Regions from separate parts of the Rouxiella badensis genome, predicted to be linked through region 3. Evidence: predicted binding sites of a transcription regulator. Region 3 holds the regulator's gene; each other region holds the start of a gene.
The links. The regulator PurR, encoded in region 3, represses purine synthesis genes. The targets are predictions, from matches to a motif close to CANGCAAACGTTTGCNTG.

Region 1: the regulator PurR is predicted to act here: its motif matches at 1,897-1,914, upstream of O1V65_RS18430 (nucleobase:cation symporter-2 family protein).
Region 2: the regulator PurR is predicted to act here: its motif matches at 1,664-1,681, upstream of rbsD (D-ribose pyranase).
Region 4: the regulator PurR is predicted to act here: its motif matches at 1,776-1,793, upstream of pyrD (quinone-dependent dihydroorotate dehydrogenase).

The regions. Positions count from the first base shown of each region.
Region 1 is NZ_CP114062.1:3,994,550-3,997,691, forward strand. Features, by position in the region: gene recG (ATP-dependent DNA helicase RecG) at 1-1,807, shown strand, start outside; gene O1V65_RS18430 (nucleobase:cation symporter-2 family protein) at 1,959-3,142, shown strand, end outside.
Region 2 is NZ_CP114062.1:4,052,962-4,056,103, forward strand. Features, by position in the region: gene rbsA (ribose ABC transporter ATP-binding protein RbsA) at 1-1,224, opposite strand, end outside; gene rbsD (D-ribose pyranase) at 1,232-1,651, opposite strand; gene kup (low affinity potassium transporter Kup) at 1,883-3,142, opposite strand, start outside.
Region 3 is NZ_CP114062.1:2,313,463-2,316,604, reverse strand. Features, by position in the region: gene punR (DNA-binding transcriptional activator PunR) at 1-654, shown strand, start outside; gene purR (HTH-type transcriptional repressor PurR) at 703-1,728, opposite strand; gene cydH (cytochrome bd-I oxidase subunit CydH) at 2,064-2,153, shown strand; gene O1V65_RS10675 (C40 family peptidase) at 2,297-3,142, opposite strand, start outside.
Region 4 is NZ_CP114062.1:2,587,779-2,590,920, forward strand. Features, by position in the region: gene O1V65_RS12045 (cell division protein ZapC) at 1-456, opposite strand, end outside; gene pyrD (quinone-dependent dihydroorotate dehydrogenase) at 659-1,669, opposite strand; gene ssuE (NADPH-dependent FMN reductase) at 1,983-2,558, shown strand; gene O1V65_RS12060 (aliphatic sulfonate ABC transporter substrate-binding protein) at 2,574-3,142, shown strand, end outside.

The DNA.
Region 1 (3,142 bases), 1.7 Mb from region 3:
GACACTGCGTTTCTTCAATTTCAACGCCGCAATGAAAAACAGTCTGGCGCCGGGTCGGCGAGTTACCGCCTATGGCGAAATCAAACGCGGCACGCACGGCGCTGAAATCATTCATCCGGAATATCGCGTGCAGGGTGAAAACAGCGAGGTTGTGTTACAAGAATCGCTGACACCGGTCTATCCGACGACCGAAGGTATACGCCAGGCCACGCTGCGCAAGCTGACAAACCAAGCGCTTTCGCTGCTCGACACCCAGCCTATCGCCGAGCTCCTGCCGCAGGAACTCAGCCGCACACTGTTGCCACTGTCGCAGGCGCTGCATCTTCTGCATCGTCCGCCGCCGGACATGCAGCTGACCGACCTTGAGAAAGGCCAGCATCCGGCGCAGCGTCGTCTGATTATGGAAGAGTTACTGGCGCATAATCTCAGCATGCTGGCGGTAAGAGCTGGAACCCAGAGCTACAAGGCGCTGCCGCTGGTCAAAGACCATCGCCTGATGAACGCCTTCCTCGCCTCGTTGTCGTTTAGTCCGACAGGGGCGCAAAATCGCGTCGTCGCCGAGATTGAGAAAGATCTCGCGCAGGGGTATCCGATGATGCGGCTGGTGCAGGGTGACGTCGGCTCTGGTAAAACGCTGGTTGCCGCACTCGCCGCGCTCTGTGCTATTGCGCAGGGGAAACAGGTCGGTCTGATGGCACCGACCGAGCTGCTGGCGGAGCAACACGCCAATAATTTCCGTCAATGGTTTGAACCGCTGGGTATTCAGGTTGGCTGGCTAGCCGGTAAACAGAAAGGTAAGGCGCGTATTGCCCAACAGGAGGCGATTGCCAACGGACAGGTCTCGATGGTGGTCGGAACGCACGCCATCTTCCAGGAACAAATCCAATTTTCGGCGCTGGCGCTGGTCATTATCGACGAACAGCACCGTTTTGGCGTTCACCAGCGACTGGCTCTGTGGGAAAAGGGCAAACAGCAGGGTTTCCATCCGCACCAGCTGATTATGACCGCCACTCCTATTCCGCGCACGCTGGCGATGACCGCCTATGCCGATCTCGATACCTCGGTTATCGACGAACTTCCGCCGGGTCGCACACCGGTCACCACCGTCGCTATCCCTGATACCCGCCGTAACGATATTATCCAGCGGGTGAAAAGCGCCTGCATGGAAGAGAACCGTCAAGCCTATTGGGTCTGTACGCTGATTGAAGAATCAGAAATGCTTGAGGCACAGGCCGCCGAAGCCACCTGGGAAGGACTGAAAATCGCGCTGCCCGAGCTGAAAATTGGTTTGGTGCATGGCCGAATGAAGGCGCAGGAAAAACAGGCGGTGATGCAAGCCTTCAAACAGGGCGAGATCCAGCTGCTGGTCGCGACGACGGTGATAGAGGTCGGCGTCGATGTCCCTAATGCCAGCCTGATGATTATCGAAAACCCAGAGCGTCTGGGTCTTGCACAGCTGCACCAGCTGCGCGGGCGCGTTGGCCGAGGCGCTATCGCTTCCCACTGCGTGCTGCTCTACAAAACCCCGCTAAGCAAAACGGCGCAGAAGCGTTTACAGGTGCTTCGCGACAGCAATGACGGCTTTGTTATCGCCCAGCAGGATCTCGAAATTCGAGGTCCGGGTGAGCTATTAGGGACACGCCAGACGGGCAGCGCCGAGTTTAAAGTTGCGGATTTACTGCGTGACCAGGCAATGATCCCCGAGGTACAGCGCATCGCGCGACATTTACAGCAGCAATATCCCGAGCACGCACGGGCGTTGATTGAACGCTGGTTACCAGAGCGCGTTCGCTACACCAACGCCTGATTCTGCTGCAGAAAGACGGATCCTCCCGCCTATGGCTTCTCAAAGCTCAGAAATGCTGCTCTAAGCGGCATTATCCCTCATAAATGCCGTTGGCAAACGATTGCTTTTGAGCTCAATATCATGAAAAATGCCCGCTTTCGGCTTAATGGGGATGCCACCAGTGACAACAGAATCTGCCGGGCCAAACGCTCAGCATTCGGCGTCGGAAACGACACGCAGCAGTGAACTAATTTATCGGTTAGAAGACCGCCCACCTTTGCCACAAACGCTGTTTGCGGCCTGTCAGCATTTGCTGGCCATGTTCGTGGCGGTTATTACTCCGGCACTGCTTATCTGCCAGGCTCTGGGTCTGCCCGCACAAGACACGCAGCACATTATCAGCATGTCGCTGTTTGCCTCCGGTCTGGCGTCGATTCTGCAAATTAAAACCTGGGGACCGATTGGTTCAGGCCTGCTGTCGATTCAGGGCACCAGCTTTAACTTCGTTTCTCCGCTGATTATGGGCGGCATGGTGCTGAAGAACGGCGGCGCCACCGTTCCAACCATGATGGCAGCCCTGTTTGGCACCCTGATGGTCGCCTCCTGCACCGAAATTTTGCTGTCTCGCGTATTGCATCTGGCGCGCCGTATTATCACCCCGCTGGTATCGGGTATTGTGGTGATGATCATTGGGCTTTCGCTTATTCAGGTCGGATTGACCTCCATTGGCGGTGGCTATGCCGCGATGAGTAACCATACCTTTGGTTCGCCGAAAAATCTGATTCTGGCCGCCGTGGTTCTGGTGGTCATTATTCTGCTCAATCGTCAACGTAACCCGTATCTGCGCGTTGCGTCGCTGGTGATTGCGATGGCCGTCGGCTATCTGGCCGCCTGGGGCATGGATATGTTACCCGCCACTGCACCGGCAGAGTCAGGCCATCTGATCACTATTCCAACGCCGCTTTATTACGGCCTGGGTTTCGACTGGAACCTGCTTATTCCGCTGATGCTGATCTTTATGGTGACCTCGCTGGAAACTATCGGTGATATCACGGCGACCTCAGACGTCTCAGAACAGCCGGTAACCGGCCCGATTTACATGAAACGCATCAAGGGTGGCGTGCTGGCGAATGGCCTGAACTCCATGCTGTCGGCGGTGTTCAATACCTTCCCGAACTCCTGCTTTGGTCAGAACAACGGCGTTATCCAGTTGACCGGTGTAGCGAGCCGCTATGTTGGTTTCGTGGTCGCACTGATGCTTATCGTCCTCGGTCTGTTCCCGGCCGTGGCGGGCTTTGTGCAACACATTCCTGAGCCGGTTCTCGGCGGCGCGACCATCGTAATGTTCGGCACTAT
Region 2 (3,142 bases), 1.7 Mb from region 3:
ACGGGCAATGGCGACTTTCTGTTGATTACCGCCGGAGAGCAGGCCGATCGGCTGCATCATCGACGGTGTCTTGATATTGAACAGGCGGATAAAGTCGCCCACCGTCTGCTGCTCTTCGCCGTGTTTGAGGCCGCCGCCCAAACGGCTGAAATAGCGCAGCGCGGTCAACGACATGTTTTCCTTCACCGACATGCCGAGCACCAGGCCGTCGCGCTTACGGTCCTCTGAGATATAAACGATGCCGTTGGCCAGACCGTCCTGCGGCGTGCGCGGATTGATCTCTTTGCCATCGAGAGTGATAGTACCGGCGGTTTTCTTGCACGCACCGTAGAGGATCTTCATCAGTTCGGTGCGTCCAGCGCCCATCAGCCCGGAAACGCCCAGGATCTCACCGGCATACAGATTGAAGCTGGCATGCTTCACCCCCGGTCCAGAAACCTGGTTCACCGAGAGACGCAGCGCACCGCTGTCGTGATTAATGCGGGGATATTGCTCATCGAGGCGACGACCAACCATCATCTCGATCAGCGTGTCTTCCTGTAGCTCGCTAACGGGGCGCTCAGCGATAAACTGCCCGTCGCGAAATACCGTTACGTCGTCGCAAATCTCGAAGATCTCTTTCAGGCGATGCGAGATATATACCACGCCGCAGCCGGCGGCCTTCAGTTCGCGGATCACGCTAAATAAGGAGGCCGTTTCGGTATCGGTCAGCGCATCGGTCGGTTCGTCCATGATGATGACGCGCGATTCGAAGCTCAGCACCTTGGCGATTTCGACCATCTGCTGGTCACCAATGGAAAGGTCACCCACCAGGCGCTGACTGCTGTAACGCAAATTAAGGCGCGCCAACAGTTTGTCGGCTTCGGCGATGGTTTTTTTCCACTGAATGCGGCCTATCCCGTTGACGAACTCACGCCCCAGGAAAATATTCTCGGCGATGGTCAACTGCGGGATCAGGTTTAGCTCCTGATGGATAATGCCGATCCCGGCTTCCTGCGAATCTTTCGGGCCGCTGAAGCTGGCTTCCTTACCCAAAAATTGCAGCTGACCGGCGTCTTTTTGATAGATGCCGGTCAGCACTTTCATCATCGTGGACTTGCCTGCACCGTTTTCACCGACCAGCGCCATGACTTTTCCCGGATACACGCTGAGCGCAGCGCCAGACAGCGCTTTTACGCCGGGAAAGGCTTTATCAATCCCTGAGAGTTGCAGCAAAGGTTGCATAGAGACCTCAGAAGGTGACGCCAGCGAACAGGATGATGTTGGCGTATGGCGAACATTCCCCGCTGCGGATCACTGCACGAGTGGTTTGAGTCTGTTGTTTGAAAGCCTGATGGCTGACATATTCCAGCGTAATGGTGTTTCCCTGCTGTTGCTCAAGCTGTTTCAACTGACCGATCAGCGTTTCATGCAGCGCAGGGTTCTGCCGCTTAATCTCTTCGGCAAGCACGGCACGCTCTACCTGCATTTCGTCGGTAACCACCGAGAACACCTGCAAAAAACTCGGTACACCCTGAGTCAACGCAAGGTCGATGCGCCGGGAGGTAGCGGGAATAGGTAAACCGGCATCGGCAATCGTCAGGCTGTCGGTATGACCCAGACTGGCAATAACCTGTGAAACTTCGGCGTTCAACAACTTGGCTTTTTTCATTATCAGCTCCGACAGCGAAACGTTTCGCTCGCGGTTGATTCTAGAAAATTCGTACGCGCTGGCAATGAGCAGAAGGTGAATTTGTGATCGCCGTCGAAACGTTTCGATGGCAGGTAAACAGCGGTTTAACTTAAGTGGAATAAAACAGATGGGCGAGCGTAACGCGGAGGAAAACAAAAACGCCGCAGGTTTGTGGACTGCGGCGTTTTCTCTTTATTTGATGATGAAACCCTATATCTCGACCTGAGTTCCGAGCTCAATCACGCGGTTAGGGGGGATTTCGAACTGGTCCGGTGCACGCAGGGCGTTACGGCTCAGGGCGATAAACAGTTTGCCGCGGAAGTAGAGATACCAGGGACGCTTGGTCAGAATCAGTGACTCATGCGACATGAAAAACGAGGTTTCCATCATGCGGCACGACAGGCCTTCGAGGCCACAGCGGTGGAACACTTCTTCAACGTTCGGGGTCTCTTTGAAGCCGTAGCTTGCCACCACGCGCCAGAAGGTCGGCGACATCTGCTCGATGGTCACGCGGCGAACGTTATGCACATAGGGCGCATCTTCAGTGCGCAGCGTCAGCAACACCACGCGCTCGTGCAACACTTTGTTATGCTTGAGGTTGTGCAACAGCGCAAAAGGAATGACGTTTATAGCGCGAGACATATAAACCGCAGTCCCCGGCACACGTACCGGCGGCGATTTCTCGAGTGAGGCTATCATCGCCTCGAGAGAGTTACCGTGCTCATGCATGCGGCGCATAAGGCGGAAACGCTCGCTCTTCCAGGTGGTCATCACCACAAACATCATCAGCGCCAGCACCAGCGGCAACCAACCACCGGAGAGGATCTTGGTAGCGTTGGCGGCGAACAGCGGCACGTCGATAAACAGAAGCACCACGGCCAGCACGGCCACGATGAAGCCTTTCCAATGCCAGTTTTTGTACGCCACGGTGCACGACAAGATAGTGGTCAGTACCATGGTTCCAGTTACCGCGATACCGTAGGCCGCGGCTAGATTACTCGAATGTTCGAAGCCGAGGATAACCACCACCACAGCGAAATAGAGCATCCAGTTGATGACCGGCACGTAAATCTGACCGGCTTCCATTTCGGAGGTGTGGATGATGCGCATCGGCGGCAGATAACCCAGGCGAACCGCCTGACGCGTCAGTGAGAACACGCCTGAGATAACGGCCTGCGAAGCGATGATGGTAGCCAAGGTCGCCAGGATAAGCATCGGCAGCAGCGCCCAGTCTGGCGCCAAAAGGAAGAACGGGTTTTTAATCGCTTCGGGATTCTTGAGCAATAGCGCGCCCTGACCGAAGTAATTCAATACCAGCGAAGGCAGAACGACGCTAAACCACGCCAGGCGAATCGGCATTTTTCCGAAGTGGCCCATATCGGCATACAGCGCTTCAACCCCGGTAATCGACAGTACCACCGCTCCCAGTGCCAGGAAGGCGAAAGACTTATGGTCCAGGAAGAAGTTGAA
Region 3 (3,142 bases):
CAGCAGGTCGCCAACGGCTGGAGCGGGCAGCTACGTGTGGCGGTCGACCGAATAGTAAAACCCGATCGCATACGGCAGCTGGTGGTCGATTTTTATCGCGCTTTCCCCGACACCGAGTTATTGATTCAAGGAGAGGTGTTCAACGGCGTTTGGGACGCGCTGGCCGATGATCGTGCAGACGTCGCCATCGGTGCCACCAGCGCGGTGCCGGTCGGCGGGCGTTTCAGCTTTAGGGACATGGGGACTTTACCCTGGCACTGTGTGGTCAGCGCCACGCATCCGCTGGCAGCACAAAATAGGGCGTTGGACGATGATGCGCTGAGGCCTTATCCGGCGCTGTGTATAGAGGATACCTCCAGAAATTTGCCCAAACGCGACACCTGGACGCTGGACAACCAGCGTCGTCTGGTCGTGCCGGACTGGACCTGCGCCATTGATTGCCTTTGTGAAGGGCTCTGCGTTGGCATGCTGCCAGTACATAGGGTTGCGCCGTGGATTGCGCAACAAAGGTTGGCAGTGCTTAATCTTGCCAACGTGTTTCCGGAAAGCCCGTGTTGTCTGACGTGGGACCAGCGAAATCATTCCCCGGCGCTAGACTGGTTGTTGGAGTATCTCGGGGACAGTGAAACGCTGAATCAAGAATGGCTGAGATAGCCTCACGCCCGCGAAGGCGGGCGTGAGAGGAGCGCAGAAAAGCGAGAATTAACGACGATAGTCGCGGAAAGGACCGTCGGCCACGGAGCGGCGTTCAACCAGCTTGGGTTTCACCTCGATGGTCTGCTGCACTTCGCGCTTGCTAATAATGCGGTCGAGCAACATGGTAAAGGCCATCTCGCCCAGGCGCTCTTTCGGCTGGTGTACCGTGGTGAGTGCTGGAGAGAAGTAGCGCGCGTTGCGCACGTTGTCATAACCAATGACCGAAATATCCTGAGGAACGCGCAGGCCCATTTCGTCGGCTGCGCAAATCGCGCCCATCGCCATCACGTCACCGCCGCAGAACACTGCCGTCGGTCGCTGCTTCTGGTTGAGGATCTTTTGCATTGCCTGATAGCCTGATTCAGGTTCGAAATCACCCTGAACCACCCATTCATCACGCACGGCAATATTGGCTTCATTCATCGCTTTCAGGAAACCGCGATAGCGACCGCCGCCGGTGTTGCGGTTCAGCTGACCGGGAATGGCGCCAATGTCGCGATGCCCGCGTTCAACCAGGTAACGACCCGCCAGATATCCGCCCTCGAAGGCGTTATCAATAATCGAGTCGGTAAAGTCGTTCTGCGCTTCGCCCCAGTCCATCACCACCATCGGGATTGAACGGTACTCCTCGAGCATGGCAAGCAGCTCGGCCGGATACTCGGCGCACATCACCAGCAGGCCGTCGACGCGCTTTTGCGCAAGCATTGCCAGATAGGCTTTCTGCTTTTCCAGATTATTGTGCGAGTTACACAGGATAAGCGTGTAGCCCTTCGCGAAGCAGCTGTTCTCAACGGCTTCAATGACTTCGGCGAAGTAGGGCGCCTCACTCGAGGTGGCCAGCAGGCCGATGGACTTGGTGTTATTCACCTTCAGGCTACGCGCGACGGCGCTCGGGGAATAGTGCAAATCTTTAATGGCTGCGCGAACCGCAGCTTTAGTTTCTTCGGCGACGAAACGGGTTTTATTGATGACGTGCGACACCGTTGTAGTCGAAACACCAGCGCGCTTAGCGACATCTTTAATCGTGGCCATGTAAAAATCACTCCTGAACTAACCCTTTTCAGCACGTTAGTTTTTTGTTAATCGTTTGCCTGCGTGCATTCAACTGCATAAATCATTTTAAGCAGTTAATTCGTTGGGTGGTTTCAGGAATCCTGAAAGATGCGTCGGACAACGCCGACCGGGCACACAGCGTGGTAACCGCTAATTTTCTCTTATATCTCAAGAAAGGGAAAGCCAAATTTGCGCTTTCGCGATAAGTTGCGCAAATCGGTGCACGATCGGTAGACGTTTTTACGCAAAGCGCGCAAAATATTTAGGCTTATAAAATATAGGGTTTTTAATCTTCTATCCGGCAAGGAGTCTATGTGGATACCAATCTGAAATACTCATTGATAACCGTGGTGTGCGCACTGGTGACGATCGTGGCATTCAGCTTTACCGCCGTCATGCACTGATCTTTTGCCGTCAGGCAGAAACGAAAAAGGGCGATTTCTTATCAAAGAAATCGCCCTTTTCTATTTTACCGCCCGCTCGAGAGGGGGTAGGCTTAAACCATTCGTTAAATGCTATTCACAGGTGTTAAGCGAGAAATCATTATTTAACGAATCGTTTTCGGCGTCATGACCCGGCGAGCACCAACGTAGTGGTCTTGCCAGTAGTTATCTGCCAGATAACTAATTTTGATGTCTTCTCCAGAGCGCGGTGACTGAATAAACTTACCGTTGCCGAGATAAACACCTACGTGGTCCGCCGCGCCGCGTTTAGTAATTCTAAAGAACACTAAATCACCAGACTCAAGCTCACCGCGTGGAACCGGGGCCGCATCGCGCAAATGGTACATCTCATTGGCGGTGCGAGGCATTTTAATACGCATTAAATCTTTGTACGCGTAATAAACCAGGCCACTACAGTCGAAACCAGTATTCGGGGAGGTTCCACCCCAGCGATAAGGTTTGCCGACCTGGTGCATCAGCTTGTTCATCGCGGTTTCTTTAGCATGCAAATACTTTTTCTTGTGCGCTGCACTCAGCGTTAACGGGGTGCAGGTATCTTCTTTTGTTTTATGCTTTCGGTGTCGTCCGTAGGCTTTTTTGCCTTCTTTCGCACAGACCACGTTAGTGGTAGCAGCCAGAGAACGGCTAATCGAGTTTATCTCTTTCTTCGAGTTCTCTGCCTTGTGTCTTGCGAGCCTGGAAGCGGTTGGCTTCTCGGCCTTGTGCCTGACGAGTTTAGTGCTGGTAGGATGCTTGTGCTCGACTTTCGCCTTCCCGTGCACTTTCTCTTTCGTCCTGCTGTGTTCTTTGGCTTTCGATTGTTCTTTCACCGGAACAGTCTTGGTCTTTCTATTGCTTCTCGCGACGACCTTTCGCTTTCGTCGCTCATCAGGCTTTGCCTGGCTTACGTGCGTTTCGGCCTGTTTGGCGGAGACGCGATGACTTGGCGA
Region 4 (3,142 bases), 270 kb from region 3:
CATGCCGCGACCGGCTACGGTCAGACGCTCCTGTGCCAGCAAGCACAGGCTGGCGTTATCACCAGACTCTACCACCAGCAGCGTTGCCTGCTCGCCGGACTCCGTCACGCTGACGCTGGCAAGCTGGCCATTATCGGGCTGGAAAGGACGATGCTGCTGAGTAAAATGCCAGCTCTTTGGCATCAGCGGTTTCAGGAAACGATAAGCGACCAAAGCATTAAGCACTAATTCGGCACGATGTTCAGCAGCCAATTTAATTTTCTTGCACTGCTCTTCGAAGTCGAAATAGAGCGCCGCATCATCAACGCAAAAAGTGGTTTCGGCAAACGCGTCGGGGGTCAGCATTTTAGCAGGAAAACGAGAACGGAAAATCATGCCATTGGCTAGGTCCAACATCAGTCGGTCATGTTCAGCGTCAAAATACCAACGCCAATTATCATCAGGTTTGATTTTCATTTCGTTATCCTATTGTCCATTGCCCAACGTTAACATTATTCTCGGTAACCTCTATATAGGACAAATCGCAGGTTAGCCTTGCCGCAAGAGAGATAATGACTGGGGTAGTACATTAAATGCTCAGTTAAGAAAATATAAACGAGGCCGGGGCAGAAATAAAGCCCCGACCAAGCTTTGTTTGCAAAATTAGTGTGAGCAGTAACTATATATGCATCAGAATATTTTTAATCAGCTGCGGGCCGTGATAGATAAACCCGGAATAGATTTGAATTAACGATGCACCCGCCGCCATTTTTTCACGCGCGGAGGTTAATGAATCAATGCCGCCGACGCCGATAATTGGCATCGCGCCTTTAAGTTCTGCGGAAAGCATGCGGATAATCTGGGTGCTTTGCATTTGCACCGGACGGCCGCTCAATCCGCCCGCCTCGTCGCCATAATTCAGACCAGCAACCAAATTACGCTCCAGTGTGGTATTGGTCGCAATAACGCCATCCATATTATGACGGACCAGACTGTCGGCTATTTGGATCAACTCTTCTTGAGAAAGATCTGGTGCGATCTTCACCGCCACCGGCACATATTTCTGATGACGCTGCTGAAGTTCGAGCTGCTTATTCTTGATGGAACCGAGCAGATCGTCAAGCGCTTCACCATATTGCAGGGTACGCAGTCCCGGAGTGTTCGGCGAAGAGATATTAATAGCGATATAACCGGCATAAGGATAAACCTTCTCCATGCAGATTAAATAATCGTCTTTGCCGTTCTCGACCGGGGTGTCTTTATTCTTGCCGATATTAATACCGAGCACGCCACCGAAGTGTGATTTCTTGACGTTATTGACTAAATTATCGACGCCGTGGTTGTTAAACCCCATGCGGTTAATTATGCCTTCGGCCTCAACCACGCGGAACATTCTCGGCTTGGGATTACCGTCCTGCGCACGCGGCGTTACGGTACCCACTTCAACGAATCCAAACCCCATCGCACCAAAGGCGTCGATACATTCCCCGTTTTTATCCAGACCTGCGGCCAGACCCAGCGGGTTCTTGAAGTTCAGTCCCATGCAGGTAACCGGCTTGCTCGGCACCGATTGGCGAATCAGAAACTCGAACGGCGAACCGGAGAGGCGGCTGAGTTGGCGAAACGTTAATTCATGCGCGCGCTCTGGATCGAGCTGGAAAAGTGCTTTCCTAACGAAGGGATAATACATGGATTCTCCTGAGGTCCCGGTGGCTAATGGCTGGTGGCCAGTCGGGGCGGTATTATCGGCTAAGCCATCACTAATTGGAATTGATTCCCGTCAAAAATCGGTAATCCAGGCAAACGTTTTCTTTTTGTTTTCTTCTTTAATACATCCACGTCACAGCAAATGCGCAAAGATTGGCTGATTTTCGGCTCATATCCACTTTTGGTCTAAGAATTCCCGGAATTTAGATTTCCTGTCATAAGCTATCGCCTGTTAATTTAATCCAAATTCTGAACAAATTTGTTGGTTATATAACTTACAGTTATAAGGGAGCACAATGAAAGTCATATCACTCGCAGGTAGCCCACGTCAGCCGTCACGTTCATCTGCCCTGCTTGCTCTCAGCGAACAGTGGCTCAGCGCCCGAGGCGTAGAAGTTGTGTCATACAGTCTGCAAGATTTCGCCGCCGAAGATTTGCTGTTTGCCAACTTTTCCAGCCCACAGTTAAAAGAACTGGTTGCTCAGTTGGAAACCGCCGATGGTCTGCTGATTGCTACCCCGGTGTATAAGGCTTCATTTTCCGGTGCACTGAAGACGCTGCTTGATCTGCTGCCCGAACGCGCACTCGAGCACAAGGTCGTGCTGCCACTGGCCACCGCCGGTTCAACGGGCCACATGCTGGCGATCGATTACGCACTCAAGCCGGTATTAAGCGCGCTGAAAGCGCAGGAAGTGCTACAGGGCGTATTTGCCCACGACAAGCTGGTCGGCCAATACCAGAGTTTCCCGGCAGAACTGGAAGATGAATTACAGGCGCGTCTGGATGATTCGCTGGAAACGTTTCTTGCGGCATTAGGCCATCGCCATTCGCTGGCTATCGCTCGCGCAAAACGTCAACACGCTCACGCTTAATTGGAAAAAATTTTAATGAATATTTTAGGTTCTCGTTTGCCTTCACTGTTGTCTTTGCAACCCAAGAAATGGCTGCCGCTGTTGGCTTTGGCCCTCGGCCTGTCGAGCGTCGTTTCCGCTCAGGCAGAAGAAAAAGATCCGGCTGTGTTTCACATCGCTATCCAAAAAGGCTCCATCGGTCTGATTCTGGCACAGAGTCATCACCTGCTGGAAAAACGTTTCCCGAACACCAAAATCACCTGGGATCAGTTCCCCGCTGGCCCGCAGATTCTTGAAGCGCTGAACGTTGGCAGCATCGACTTTGGCGGCACCGGCGACCTGCCGCCGCTGTTTGCCCAGGCCGCAGGCGCGGACTTGCTGTACGTCGGCTATCAGCCTCCACAGCCTAAGGCTGAAGTGATTCTGGTTCCGGAAAACAGCCCAATCAAGACCGTCGCCGACCTTAAAGGCCACACCGTAGCCTTCCAGAAAGGCTCAAGCTCGAACAATTTCGTGCTGCGTGCCCTGCAAAATGCCGGCCTGAAGTTTACCGATATCAAACCGATTAACCTTGCACCGTCTGATGCGCTGGCCGCCTTCCAGCA